DNA from 4 places in the Rothia endophytica genome. Region 1 is predicted to be linked to each of the others. Evidence: riboswitches for the same ligand, from Rfam matches in the RefSeq annotation. Region 1 holds a riboswitch; each other region holds the start of a gene.
The links. Region 1 has a riboswitch for S-adenosylmethionine ahead of ABD982_RS08725 (methylenetetrahydrofolate reductase). Riboswitches for the same ligand answer to the same signal wherever they lie in the genome.

Region 1 (3,188 bases):
CGGCGCGGGGAAGATGGCGTCCAGCTGAGCCAAATCGTCCTCGCTGAAGCGAGTAGCTATGGCGGCAGCGTTGGTGCGCACCTGGTCAATGGTGGTAGCACCAGCAATGACCGATGACACCGGGCGTTGCTGGGCCAGCCAAGAGAAAGCAACCTGCACCTCGGTCAGTCCGCGCTCGGCGGCAAACTCCGAGAAAGCGCGCATCTGATCCCAGTCTGTCGAGTCCAGCAATTCGGGCTTGATGCGGGTCAGGCGCCCTTCAACAGCGTCTTTACCGGGGTTATATTTACCGGTCAGCAGACCGTTAGCCAGGGGGAAGTAGGGTAGGACGCCCAGGCCAAACTCGCGGGCAGCGGGCAGTACTTCTAGTTCAGCGCGGCGGTCCAGCAGATTGTAATGGTTCTCTGCGGCGATGTAGCGAGTGCCTAATTGCTTGCCGATATATTCCGCTTGGGCTATCTGCCAACCGGAGTGATTGGAGCTGCCAATATAGCGCACTTTGCCCTGCTCAATCAGAGTGGCAAGTGCTCCCAGGGTTTCTTCCACGGGGGTGACGGGGTCGGGGGTGTGGTGGAAGTAGAGGTCAATATAGTCAGTGCCCAAGCGACCCAAGGACGCTTCGATAGCGCGCATGATGTAACGCCGGGAACCTCTCACCCCGTGGTCAGTACCGTTGGCGCCATCCATATCCATGCCAAATTTAGAAACAATCACGATTTCGTCCCGGTCAATGCCGGTGTCTTTGAGCGCCTGGCCGAACATGGTTTCAGATACCCCAGGCCGAGCCCCGTAAATATCGGCAACATCAAAGAGAGTGATGCCCTGCTCCACGGCGGCTGCCAGCACATCGTTGGTGCCGGTCTGAGTTTCGGTGGCGGTTTTGCTTCTACCCAGGTTGTTACAGCCCAGGCCCACGCTCGAAACGGTTAGCCCACTGTTTCCCAGTTGACGATATTCAATGCTCATACCTCTACCCTAGGTATAAGTCTTCAATCTTACAAAACCCGGTGGTACTCAGGGAAAAAGTCCCTGAGTACCACCTCGTAGAAAGTTAAGAACATCAGATTAGAGAGTATGAAGTAGGGCCTAGTTTATGGTGGCAAACTCCCCCAGTATCAGCAACTCCCAGAGCGTTAAGTTGTTCACCGGTACAACTGCTGATTCCATTGCTGCCGGTCACATTGAACCGGAGCTGGACAGCCCAAGGACTCGTGGCTACTGAACCACCAATAATATTCGGAGTCGCACCAGAATTGGTATCTGTATGCGTTCCAGCGGTAGCCACTGCTACGGAGCTGAAAGAAATTGCACACGTCGCGGCGAGCACGGTGCAGAACTTTTTAATCGAAACAATGATTATAAAACCTTTCAAGAAAAGTAAGAAAAAAGCTCCACTCTCACCCAAAGAAACCGGTGCGACCTTTACATACCATCGCAATAAAGCCCGAAATATTACTGTCATGTGTCTCAACACACCCGACACAAAGTCAAAAAGCTGCACAGAGCGGCGGTTTCTTGCCAGCGCCCTGCCTGCGCTTTTAGTGTAGAACCATCAAACCTATCCAGAGCGACCGAGAGACCTAGCTCGATGACGTCGCAGCAACCACCCCTGACGGGAAAGGTGCTCCTGCTAGGACCGATAGAGTGCATCACCAGCGGTCCACCCACCGCACTGTGTGGCACCCTCCCGCCACCAATGGGAGCGGCCACCGCATTCTTTCGGGTCCACCCAACGACCTGTAAGGAAACCATGAGTACCTATACACCGGCGCTCTCCTACGAACTCTTCCCACCGCGAAGTTCTGCCAGTTGCGAGAATCTGCTGACGACCATCGACCAGCTGGCGCCCACCAACCCCGACTATGTGTCGGTGACCTACTCCGGCGACCGGGCTCGTAAGCAGAAAACCCTGGCCCTGCTAGACCATCTGGTCCACGAAACCCAGCTCACTCCCCTGGCTCACCTCACCTGTGTGGGGCACACCGCCGAGGAGCTGGAAGCTGCTGTTCGCTGTATTCTGGCGATCGGCGTCCGCGGATTTTTAGCCCTGCGCGGCGACCTGCCACCGGGCAGCACGCAGGCCCCCGATATCCCCTTTGCCCGGTCCCTGGTTGACCTCATTCGCCAAGTTGAGACCCAGGATTTTGCCCACCTAGCAGCAGGACGCGTGGCGGTGGGGGTAGCTGCTTACCCCTCTCGGCACCCGGAGTCCAGCTCGGAACTGCAGGATATTGAAATTCTGCTCTCCAAGGAGCGGGCGGGGGCTGACTTCGCTATCACCCAGGTTTTCTTTGAGGCGACCCGCTACGAATCCCTGGTGCAGCGGGCCCGAACCGCGGGGGTAACCCTACCCCTGATTCCGGGCATCATGCCGGTCACCAGCCTGCGCAGGCTCACCACGCTCTGCTCACTAGCGGGCCTGACCGTACCCCAGCAGCTGGCCTACGACCTTGAAACCGCGAGCGGGGACGCCCAACGACACCGTATCGGGGTGGAGTTCGGCGCCCGCCTACTCCAAGAATCCCTCGACGCCGGTGCCCCCGGCATCCACTTCTACACCTTCAATGAACACGCAGCGGTGCTGGACGTTCTCGAGCAGGTCAACCTGCCCCGCTACAGCACCCGCTTTGAAAACCCCCTGGCCGAACTGACCTACGCCTAAAAATATCGGCCCAAAGACCTTATAGAAAGACACCACCATGACCACTGTTTTCCCCACCGCAACCATCACCGGCTACCCCCGTATCGGCGCTCGCCGCGAACTCAAGCGCGCTGTTGAAGCCTACTGGGCGGGTAAGTCCAACCAGAACGAACTGAAGCAGACCGCCCAGAAGATTCAGCAGGACGCCTACCGCACCCTTACCGAACGCGGCCTGACCGACGACTACGCTATTCCCGCGGACTTCTCCTTCTACGACCAGGTGCTCGATACCACCCGCCTCTTCACCGCCCTGCCTGCCCGTTTCGAGTCGGTACGCGACGACAGCGGCCTAATCGACCTGGACGGCTACTTCGCCCTGGCTCGCGGCACCGAGCACCTGCCCCCGCTGGAGCTGACCAAGTGGTTCGACACCAACTACCACTACCTGGTGCCAGAAATCGGCCCGGCCACCGGCTTTACCCTCAATACTGAAGCTCTCGACGACCTGCTGGCAGCCGCTGAGGCGGCGGGGACGTCCGCCCGCCCC
Region 2 (3,188 bases), on a different contig from region 1:
CCGCGCCATGACCGCAAGGTGGTTGCGCGAGAAGCTAACGCTCTCGATGCGTACATCGTCGCGGTGCGGCATAAGAGCCACCCAATCAGCCCGCAGACGCTCAAAGGGTACATAGGCCTCGGGGAGAGGGGCTATGACGATTTCTGAGTTGGGCGCATCAAAGTCATGGGTGAGCACCAGGTAGGCTCTTCCATCGACATCGATGATGTCGGTGCTGTACTCAATCCTTTGCTCCCTGCTAATAATCAGCGTGGGCTCTACCTCGCCTAACTCGTGAATATTGACCACGCGGGTTTCAGTGTACTCAGAGTTACCGGAGGTCAACACCACGTGGGTACGGGAGGACGACATCCCCGCTCCCAGCCACATGCCCTGATCCTCTTCGGTATAGAGAGCAATGTCATCAGCCGGGCTACTTCCCACTCGATGAGCACGAATCTGATAGGGGCGCCAGGAATCATCGGCTACAGCATAGATAAGGTGGTTAGCGCCCGAGGCAAAGAAAGCTCCGGCGAAGATATCTTCAATCTTTTCATCCAGCATCTGGCCGGTTTCAAGGTTTTTAAAGTGCTGGGTGTAGCGCTCATCGCCGGTGTCATCGACCCCAAAGGTCAGCAGTCGTCCGTCGCGAGTAACCTGGAAGGAACCTAGTGAGAAGAAAGGTAGGTCTCGGGCAAACTCGTTGCAGTCCAGCACCACTTCTTCACCCTCAAGCGGCTGACCGGGCACCACCTGCGGTGGTGTATAACGCTCAACAACGCTGCCTTCTGTTAAGGCAGGAACCCGGCACATAATGGGGTACTGCTCGCCGGCCACCGTCCGATTGAAATACCACCAAGCACCCCTGCGGGAGGGAACGGACATATCCGTTTGCTGAGTGCGGCCTTTAATCTCTTCAAAAATAGCGTCGCGCAGCGGCTGCTGATCAGCGGTAACCCCATCGGTGTAAGCATTCTCTGCTGCGAGATGGGCAAGCACCTCTTCGCTCTCTTTATCACGCATCCATTCGTAGTAATCAATGAAAGTATCGCCATGATGAGTGCGCTCGCTGGCGATGCGCGGGGGACGGGGTGGGGTGAGCGTCATGAGATGCCTTTCTGATGGTTTCTTCTCCAGTCTAGTGGAGAGAGGTTTCCCCATAAGAGCAGGAGCGCGCTCCTAGTCCGTGCGTGGTCTTAATCCAAACTGTGTAAGAGTGAAAGTTACACCTGCGTAACTTTTGCAACAAATGAAACATGCTGACATCTTGCGGTGCTTTCTTGACGCCATCAAACCCGCTAAGGAAGACTAACAACAGGTCAAGAGCGCCAGCACTAAGCCTCAGCTAGCTGGCCGGCAACCCTCCACCTGCGGTGGGGTGCCCTGAGTGAAGACCTGACACATCCCAGACGGGCATGTGTAAGCGCGGGACCGATGTGCCTTCTCCTTTGGTGCATCACCTTCCGGTAGACCGGGAGTTACGGCATGCGGCCCCACCTTGCGAGATATTTTCCTCACTAGAGACTGGAGCTACCAACATGACGACCTCACAGAACATCCCTACTCCCAGCAAGCCTGCCGGCTGGAAATTTGAGACCCAGCAAATTCACGCTGGTCAAGAACCTGACCCTGTCACCGGTGCACGAGCTTTGCCGATTTATCAGACCACCTCTTTTGTCTTCAAGGATTCACAGCAGGCGGCTAACCGTTTTGCTCTCTCTGAGCTGGGCCCCATCTATACCCGTATTAATAACCCCACCCAAGAAGCGGTAGAAAACCGTATCGCGGCCCTAGAAGGCGGAGTGGGAGCGCTGCTGCTCGCATCTGGTCAGGCAGCTAATACTTTCTCGGTTCTTAACATTGCCGGGGCAGGGGATCACATCGTTGCCTCGCCCTCTCTTTACGGCGGTACCTACAACCTCTTCAAATACACCCTGGCGAATTTAGGCATTGAAACCACTTTCGTTGATGACCCTGCAGACCCCGACAGCTGGCGCGCTGCTGCTCGCCCTAACACCAAAGCTTTCTTTGGGGAGACCCTACCCAACCCCCGCGGGGACGTGCTGGATATTGAACCCATTGCAGAAGTAGCTCACAGCGTGGGTGTTCCCCTTATCGTGGATAACACCGTAGCAACACCTTATCTGCTGAACCCCATCAAGCACGGTGCTGATGTTGTGGTGCACTCTGCGACCAAATATCTAGGGGGCCACGGAACCTCTGTGGGTGGTGTCATCGTGGACGCAGGCACCTTCGACTACGGCGCTTACCCCGAAAAATACCCCCTCTTCAATCAGCCTGATGAGAGCTATCACGGCCTGGTCTACGCCCGCGACCTGGGTAAAGACGGCGCCTTTGGCGTCAACCTCTCTTACATTTTGAAAGCCCGCGTGTCCCTGCTCCGTGACCTGGGAGCATCAATTTCTCCGACCAATGCCTTTAACATAGCGATCGGGATCGAGACCCTCTCACTCCGCATGGAGCGACACGTGCAGAACGCCGCTGCAGTTGCCCGCTTCTTATCCGAGCATCCCGCAGTTGAATCGGTAGTTTACTCGGGTTTGGAAAGTTCACCCTACTACGGGCTGTCTCAGAAATACCTATCCCGTGGCGCCGGTGCAGTCCTGGGTTTCACTCTCAAGGACGCGGATGCTCCTACCGCCCAAAAATTTGTAGATGCGCTGTCCTTACACTCCCTCCTGGTCAACATTGGCGACGTGCGCAGCCTGGTAGTACACCCGGCGTCCACCACGCACAGCCAATCAACGCCAGATGAGCTAGCCGCCATCGGCATCAATCCCGCCTTTATTCGCCTCTCGGTGGGTATTGAGCATATCGATGATATTTTGGCTGACCTCGAACTGGGCTTCGACGCACTTTAAAGTACGAAAGGTAAATCGATGACGATTAAAACCTCGACCACTGATACCGCTGCTGGCACCCGTGAGGACGGCGTACTTAAGTACGCCCCGATCGGCGACCTAGCCCTTGAAAACGGTGAAACTCTGCCCGATGTCGTCATTGGCTATGAAACCTGGGGAACCCTCAATGAAGCCGGCGATAATGCGGTGTTGATTCTGCACGCGCTGACCGGTGACACCCACGTCTCTGCTGGTCGCGCGGCTTCGGATGCTCCGGCAGAAGTGCGGGCGGCAGCTGAAGCAGGTGGTTGGTGGCCTACCGCTGTGGGCCCAGGGCGAGTCATCGAT
Region 3 (3,188 bases), on a different contig from region 1:
CAAGGCACCGAAATGATTGGTGTTGCCGCTGGCGAATCAGAAAACCCCCGCCGCGACGTCCCCCGTGCCCTCAAGAGCGTCTTCTGGCGCATCATGCTCTTCTACATTGGTGCTATCGCGGTGATCGGTACTCTGATTCCTTACACCAACCCCAACCTCTTGCGCGCTGATGAAACCGACATCGCTTACTCGCCCTTCACCATGGTCTTCGATAACCTGGGTATCGCGCTCGCAGCTTCCGTGATGAACGCGGTCATTCTGACCGCTATCCTCTCTGCCGGTAACTCAGGCCTCTACGTCTCATCGCGTATGCTCTACTCCCTGGCAGTCGAGGGCAAAGCACCCAAAATCTTCATGCGCGTCAACAAACGCGGCATCCCCATGCCCGCCCTGCTGATGACCGCAGCTATCGGTCTCTTCGGCTTCGTCACCGCACTCGTAGGCCAGGGTGCCGCTTACACCTGGCTGATTAACATCTCAGGCCTCTCCGGGTTCATCACCTGGGTGGGCATTGCTATCTGCCACTACCGCTTCCGACGCGCCTACGTCGCCCAGGGCTTCGATGTGAATGGCCTGCCTTACAAGGCACCGCTCTTCCCCATCGGGCCCATCGTTGCGTTGCTCATGTGCCTCTTGGTCATTGGTGGCCAGAACTATAACGCCATCTTTGAGGGCCACTGGTTCGAGGTTGTCTCAGCCTACATTGGTGTACCTATCATCATTGGCGTCTACCTGGTCCACAAGATGGTCAGCGGCTCAAAGACCATTCCCCTCAATCAGGTGGATGTCTCTGGCATCGAGGTGGAACCCGTCAAGGGCTAACCTCAAACTGAACGGTGGCGGGGCGGGCGGGCTCTCGCCGGCTGCAAGCACGTCCACTCCGCCACCACTGCACCAGCATGGCTCACCTTTCGCTCGCGAAGGGGAGCCGCCATGCTGGTGTTTTTGTTTGCGGGTAGACTGGTGCCGTTTGATTTTTCTGGTGAAAGGGTAGCGCACGTGGCTAAGCTGTATTTCCGTTTTGGGGCGATGAACTCGGGCAAGTCTACGGCCCTGCTGCAGGCTGCCTATAACTATGAGGAGCGCGGTCAGCGCGTCCTGCTAGCTAAGCCCCGTGTGGATACCAAGGGTGATGCCCTCATTGTTTCTCGCCTGGGCGTGACCCGCCATGCTGACTTCCTTATTGGGCCCGAGGACTCAGCTAAGGGTCTCTTTCATGCCGCTGCTGAAGTAGCTGAAGACCCTGACCGGATGCATTGGCACCTGCCCGTCTCATGCCTGCTAGTAGACGAGGCACAGTTCTTGACCTCAGAACAAATCGATGACCTGATGCGCATTGCCGTGCTGGAGGACATCCCAGTACTTGCCTACGGTATCCGCACCGACTTTCGTACTCACGCCTTCCCCGGTTCTGCTCGCCTGCTTGAAATTGCCCACACTCTTGAAGAACTTAAGACTATTTGCCGGTGCGGCCGTAAAGCACTCTTTAACGGGCGGACGCTGGACGGAAAGTTCATCTTCGACGGCGACCAGGTGGCCATCGACGGCGTGCACGTGGGCTACGAGTCCCTGTGTGCTACCTGCTACCTGGAAGAATCTGGCGGCGCGCTGAGCTAGGCATCCATCATTTTTCTGCAGGATGCTTGAACTATTTCGTAAAGCTCTGTTAAAGTAGTAATCACGATTCAGAAGCCCAACGCTAAGCCCTTTGACTTGTTGGCTGGCAACCGCCTTTCGCAGACGGTGCCCTTAAAGGAAAATCGGTCACCCGGCTCAAATGATCCGGTGAAAGTAGCGATTATTTTAGGAGGCCCTCATGGGTCAGCTTTCTTTTTCTTCTTCCAATGCCGATGCAGAAACCACCAAAGAACGTGTTGGTACCCGCTGTATTCTTCACACTGCCGGTCACGGAATTGTGCCTGCTGTTGGTATGAACGCTTCAAACATGGTGTGGGAGAAAGCCACTGTCACTGCCCGTCGCGGCACCCGGTTGCGGCTGCAAACAGCGGATGGTGCATCTTATTTCTGGCACCACGACCCGCAGCGCGTGGCTTACCTCTGCGCTCCTGAAGCCGGCGAGAACTCTGATAGCGAGACTCATGGGGAGGCGGCTACAACGGAGCTGCTGTGGAATTCCACCTATAAACTTTTGGGCAGGCGTTTCGATCATGGTTTCGCACTGGCACACCTTTCGGATAAACCGCTAGATGGCTGCGAACTAGCGTCCTCTCTTTCCTAGGAAAAGATAGATCAATATAAGGGGTGGTGGGCCAGACTTTCTGGCCCACCACCCCCTATTTTTGGAACTAATGGATAGTTTTAGTGAGGTGTGCGGAGGCTGTGTGCTGTTAGCCTGGAATCACTACCGAGAAGGGAAGACAATGAAGTCTTATACTGGACTGACACTTCTGGCTACCACCGTTCTCTTGGCCGGGTGCGGCTCATCTGGCACAGGAACAACAGATAATGAAACGGTAACCCCACCTGCTTCGTCAGCTGCTGCGGCAAACTCTTCGGTGCCTACGCCGAGCCCGATGCCTTCGGCTACTAGCTCATATGAGGCCCAGCCTGATCTAGTTGAGGTGACTACTACTTTCCCGGTGGGCAAGGAGGTGGCGGCCGATGAGAAAATCGGTATCTTGGTCAGCCCAACCGGCAATATTGGGTGTGACATCTGGGCGGTGGAGGGTCTCGCCCGGTGCGGCGTGAAGTCCTATTATGATGAGGCGAAGTACCCGACCGGTGATATTACTGGCCCTGCCTGGGTCTTTGCATTAGATGATGAGCTGGATGAGGTATCGCTGAATTCGCGTGGTGATGCCATGTTCTTCATGATGGGGGAGCACGAGGGTAATGCCCCGCAGGTTGTTGAGTACGGTACGACTGCTACCTACGGTTCGATTGAATGCCGCTCTGAGGAGGAGGCGATGACCTGTACCAACACTAAAACCGGTCACGGTGTAACTATGAGCCGTGAAGGCTATTCAACCTTTTAGGACCACTATTAAAAAGCTGGTAGCCTTCCCTTTTGGGAAGGCCACCAGCCTTTTTTATAATCTACTTACTTGAGCTTAGTCAGCTCACCGTTCAAGGTAGCACTCGGGCGCATTACCTTATCTGCCAGCTCGTCTGAGGGCTTGTAGTAGCCCCCCCCAGGTCCACGGGCTTACCCTGAACCTCCAGCAGCT
Region 4 (3,188 bases), on a different contig from region 1:
GTAACTCAGCGCTGCAACGAGGGCAAGCTCAACGGCACCCTGCAACCACAGGGGCATGGGTAAAGAACGCGGGGGGCGGGCTGGTGTTTTCATCGCTTTTATCATGTCATGTTTCGTTTGCTGATACCCAAGCGCTCGGCGCCTTTACAGCAAGTTCCCCGAATGATGTTGGGCATGTTAGGTAAAGTGCACCTATGAGCATTGACCCATCCTACGTTCTGATTACTGGTGCCTCCGCTGGCATCGGCGCCGAATTTGCGCGCCAGTACGCCGCGGCCGGTTACCATTTGGTGCTGACAGCTCGCAGGGTTGACCCGCTGCAAGATCTGGCTGAGCACCTGCGGGCGGAGTGCGGTGTCAATGTTGAGGTGCTTCCCGCTGACCTGCTCAATCCCGATGATTTAGAGCGCCTGGTAGCCCGTTTACAGCAGGATGAAGCTCCGGTGGAAATTCTGGTCAACAATGCAGGCTTCGGTTTAGGCAGCTCTTTCGACGCTGCCACTGCCCAGCAGCACCTGGCGCAGGTGGATGTTCTCGCTAAAGTTCCGTTGCTGCTCATGCACACCGCTATCACTACCATGCTGCCCAGGGGCAGGGGGCGCATCATTAACGTCGCCTCGGTGGCAGCCTTCACCCCCGGCGGCACCTACTCAGCGGTCAAAAGATTTTTGGTGTCTATCTCAGAGTCAGCCAACCTACAGTACGCACCGCGCGGCATCACCGTCACAGCAGTCTGCCCGGGTCTCACCCACTCAGAATTCCACGACGCCATGGGGCAAGTAGCCCCTTCCCTACCTGGTTTTCTCTGGTTGACCCCGCAGAGGGTAGTAGCGGACGCCACTGCTGCTAGTCACCGGGGCAAAGCACTCTGCGTGCCCTCAGTACCCTACAAGGTTGCGGTGGGCCTCACCAAGGTTCTGCCCCGGGCAGCGGTAGCCAGGCTGATTGCGCGCACACGCAACTATTAGAGGAACAGCAGGGGTGTCATGAGGTGCCGTCGAGCCAGGGATTTGAGGCGGGCACGCCCCAGCTGCGATAGACCTCTGCCTTAGATGAGATAATTTCAAGCTCATGTACCGCCGCTGTGGCGCTCATCAGACCTTCCAGGGCAGCGGTTGGTAATGGGGTGGACGCCGCTGAGCCCACCGCGTGTAACTTAGGTTCGGCGTGCCGTCCGGCCCATTCCAGGGAGACTCGGGCGTCCACGTCCAGCACGTGATCGCTAAAGCGGTCGGTGAGCTCAGCCAACCAGCGGTCTGTCTCGGGGTAGGGGTAGAGACCCTTTAGCTCACCAAGGCTCAGCACCGAAATGTAGAGAGTGCGGTAGGAGCTGCGGCGCAAAAACGCCACCACAGTGGGGTGAGGGTTTACCTTGCGGATCTCGGCAAGGACGTCCGAATCAAGAAGAAGACCTACCTGGCTCATGCAGCTTTCAGAACACCGTATTCAGTAGCAGGGATGCCGCTCGGGTTAGGAGCCAGCAAGAAATTCAGGAACTCGCTACGCTCGTTCGAAATACGAGTGTAGTCCTGAATACTCATCGCGGTAAAACCACCGCGGGCAGGTACAGATGCAGCAGAGATATTCTTCTGGACAGAGATGTGGGGGCGAGCATTTGACATGGTGCCTTTGCGCGTAAGGTGCGCGTTCCTTTCATAACGTGCTCTTGTCTACACCAAACAGCGCTGATATGCGCGATGCAGACCGCTTCGTCATCCGAGCCACCCGTGAACATGGGGTTGGCGTTCAACTAAAGTCGGAGCTTAGCAGTTGAAACTCTTGAAGCTGGTTAAAACTCTAACCTACACCCGCCCAGCCTGTAAACAGGTTTCTCACCATTTGGTTGAGCAGATCAAGACCGGTAGCTACCTGTCCACCAGTTGCACCCTTTGCTTCTGCGATAAGCTAGAAGACTAGGTTTATTCAGAAGTCGAATGTACTCGTTTTTCACCCACTGAGGGAAGCTTCAACGATTATCCGCTTTTGAATTTGCCCCGGTTTATTAGATTTCGCACCGAGGTTACTGTGTCATCCACTTCTGCTTTCCCCGAGATTCCCGTGACTGCCCCTGCCTTGATTCGGCAGGTGGGTCACGGGGCCTATACGCGCGGTCAGCGGTATATGCGCGATGGCATGGTGGTGCGCTACACCTACGATGAAGGCGCCCGGACGCTGACGGGTCAGGTGGCTGGTAGCGGTTCAACACCTTATGAGACGTCCGTGATTTTTCCGGCTGAGGTGCTGGCCGGGTCATCATCTTTTACCTCGTATTGCTCTTGCCCTGTGTCCCATAACTGCAAGCATGCGGTGGCTCTGATGCTGACCGCCATTGACCGGTCTGCTAAGGCAAAGAAAGCGCTGACTGCTAGCTCTTCAACCTGGCGGTCTTCTGCTGAAAACGAGGTAGCTTCTCTCCCGGTGGAGAACAAACAAAAGCTGGTGGCGGACTTGCGGCAGCAGATGGCCCAGAGGGAAGCCGAGCTGGCGCTCCCGGCTGGTGACGCCACTGAAACGATGCCGCCTGCTGATGGGACAGCGTCCAAGTTACCTGCCTGGCGGCGGTCTCTTGCCTATTCTCTCTCTAGCCGGCCGAGCTTTGATAGCAGAACGCACGGGGTGTCCGGCGCCCTGGATTTACGGCTGGTGGTGCCGGGTAAGTACGGCTGGAGCAAAAATAACGGTGCCCCCAAGATTAGTTTGGAGGCGCGCCCGGTCATGATGGGTGCCCGCGGCAAGTGGATTAAGGGTGGGCTGACCTGGGAGAAATTCTCTGGCACAGCAGCCGGGGCGTCCGGCACGGGCCTACTCCCCGAGCATGCCAGTTGGTTTACCGAGTTCTATGCGGTCATTCGCGGTTCTCAGTCCATCTATTCCTCACACCGCGAGTGGGCATCCATTTCAAATGTTGATTCCTCTCTGCTCTGGCAGCTCTTGCGGTCCGCAGATGAGTTGAATTTGCCTATCCTACTTGATGGACAAGAGGCAGGTTTAGCGGTAGCTGACGAGCCTGCGGTAGAGCTCAGCCTTGAAAGAGTACCTGAACGCGGCAGTAGCAGCGATGCTCTGCGCCTTACCCCCATTCTGCGCTGGGGTGGCTACACCCTGCCGGCCAACCTGACCCACAAACTAGGCGTCACCCGCCGCGGTTTTATTGCACTGAGTGGGGCTGCCCAAAAACATTATGTGGA

Region 2: it holds a riboswitch for S-adenosylmethionine, as region 1 does, so the genes downstream of both, ABD982_RS07165 (O-acetylhomoserine aminocarboxypropyltransferase/cysteine synthase family protein) here and ABD982_RS08725 (methylenetetrahydrofolate reductase) in region 1, are expected to answer to the same signal.
Region 3: it holds a riboswitch for S-adenosylmethionine, as region 1 does, so the genes downstream of both, ABD982_RS03015 (hypothetical protein) here and ABD982_RS08725 (methylenetetrahydrofolate reductase) in region 1, are expected to answer to the same signal.
Region 4: it holds a riboswitch for S-adenosylmethionine, as region 1 does, so the genes downstream of both, ABD982_RS08150 (nuclease PIN) here and ABD982_RS08725 (methylenetetrahydrofolate reductase) in region 1, are expected to answer to the same signal.

What each region holds. Positions count from the first base shown of each region.
Region 1 is NZ_BAABKP010000003.1:127,971-131,158, forward strand. Features, by position in the region: gene ABD982_RS08715 (aldo/keto reductase) at 1-966, opposite strand, end outside; gene ABD982_RS08720 (hypothetical protein) at 1,212-1,547, shown strand; SAM riboswitch class I at 1,556-1,646, shown strand; gene ABD982_RS08725 (methylenetetrahydrofolate reductase) at 1,751-2,662, shown strand; gene metE (5-methyltetrahydropteroyltriglutamate--homocysteine S-methyltransferase) at 2,700-3,188, shown strand, end outside.
Region 2 is NZ_BAABKP010000002.1:144,562-147,749, reverse strand. Features, by position in the region: gene ABD982_RS07170 (S9 family peptidase) at 1-1,086, opposite strand, end outside; SAM riboswitch class IV at 1,297-1,411, shown strand; gene ABD982_RS07165 (O-acetylhomoserine aminocarboxypropyltransferase/cysteine synthase family protein) at 1,518-2,861, shown strand; gene metX (homoserine O-acetyltransferase MetX) at 2,880-3,188, shown strand, end outside.
Region 3 is NZ_BAABKP010000001.1:659,180-662,367, forward strand. Features, by position in the region: gene ABD982_RS03005 (amino acid permease) at 1-822, shown strand, start outside; gene ABD982_RS03010 (thymidine kinase) at 1,000-1,617, shown strand; SAM riboswitch class IV at 1,683-1,800, shown strand; gene ABD982_RS03015 (hypothetical protein) at 1,817-2,239, shown strand; gene ABD982_RS03020 (hypothetical protein) at 2,382-2,996, shown strand.
Region 4 is NZ_BAABKP010000002.1:353,179-356,366, forward strand. Features, by position in the region: gene ABD982_RS08135 (cell division protein PerM) at 1-93, opposite strand, end outside; gene ABD982_RS08140 (SDR family NAD(P)-dependent oxidoreductase) at 195-968, shown strand; gene ABD982_RS08145 (PIN domain-containing protein) at 985-1,425, opposite strand; gene ABD982_RS08150 (nuclease PIN) at 1,422-1,622, opposite strand; SAM riboswitch class IV at 1,658-1,785, opposite strand; gene ABD982_RS08155 (DEAD/DEAH box helicase) at 2,026-3,188, shown strand, end outside.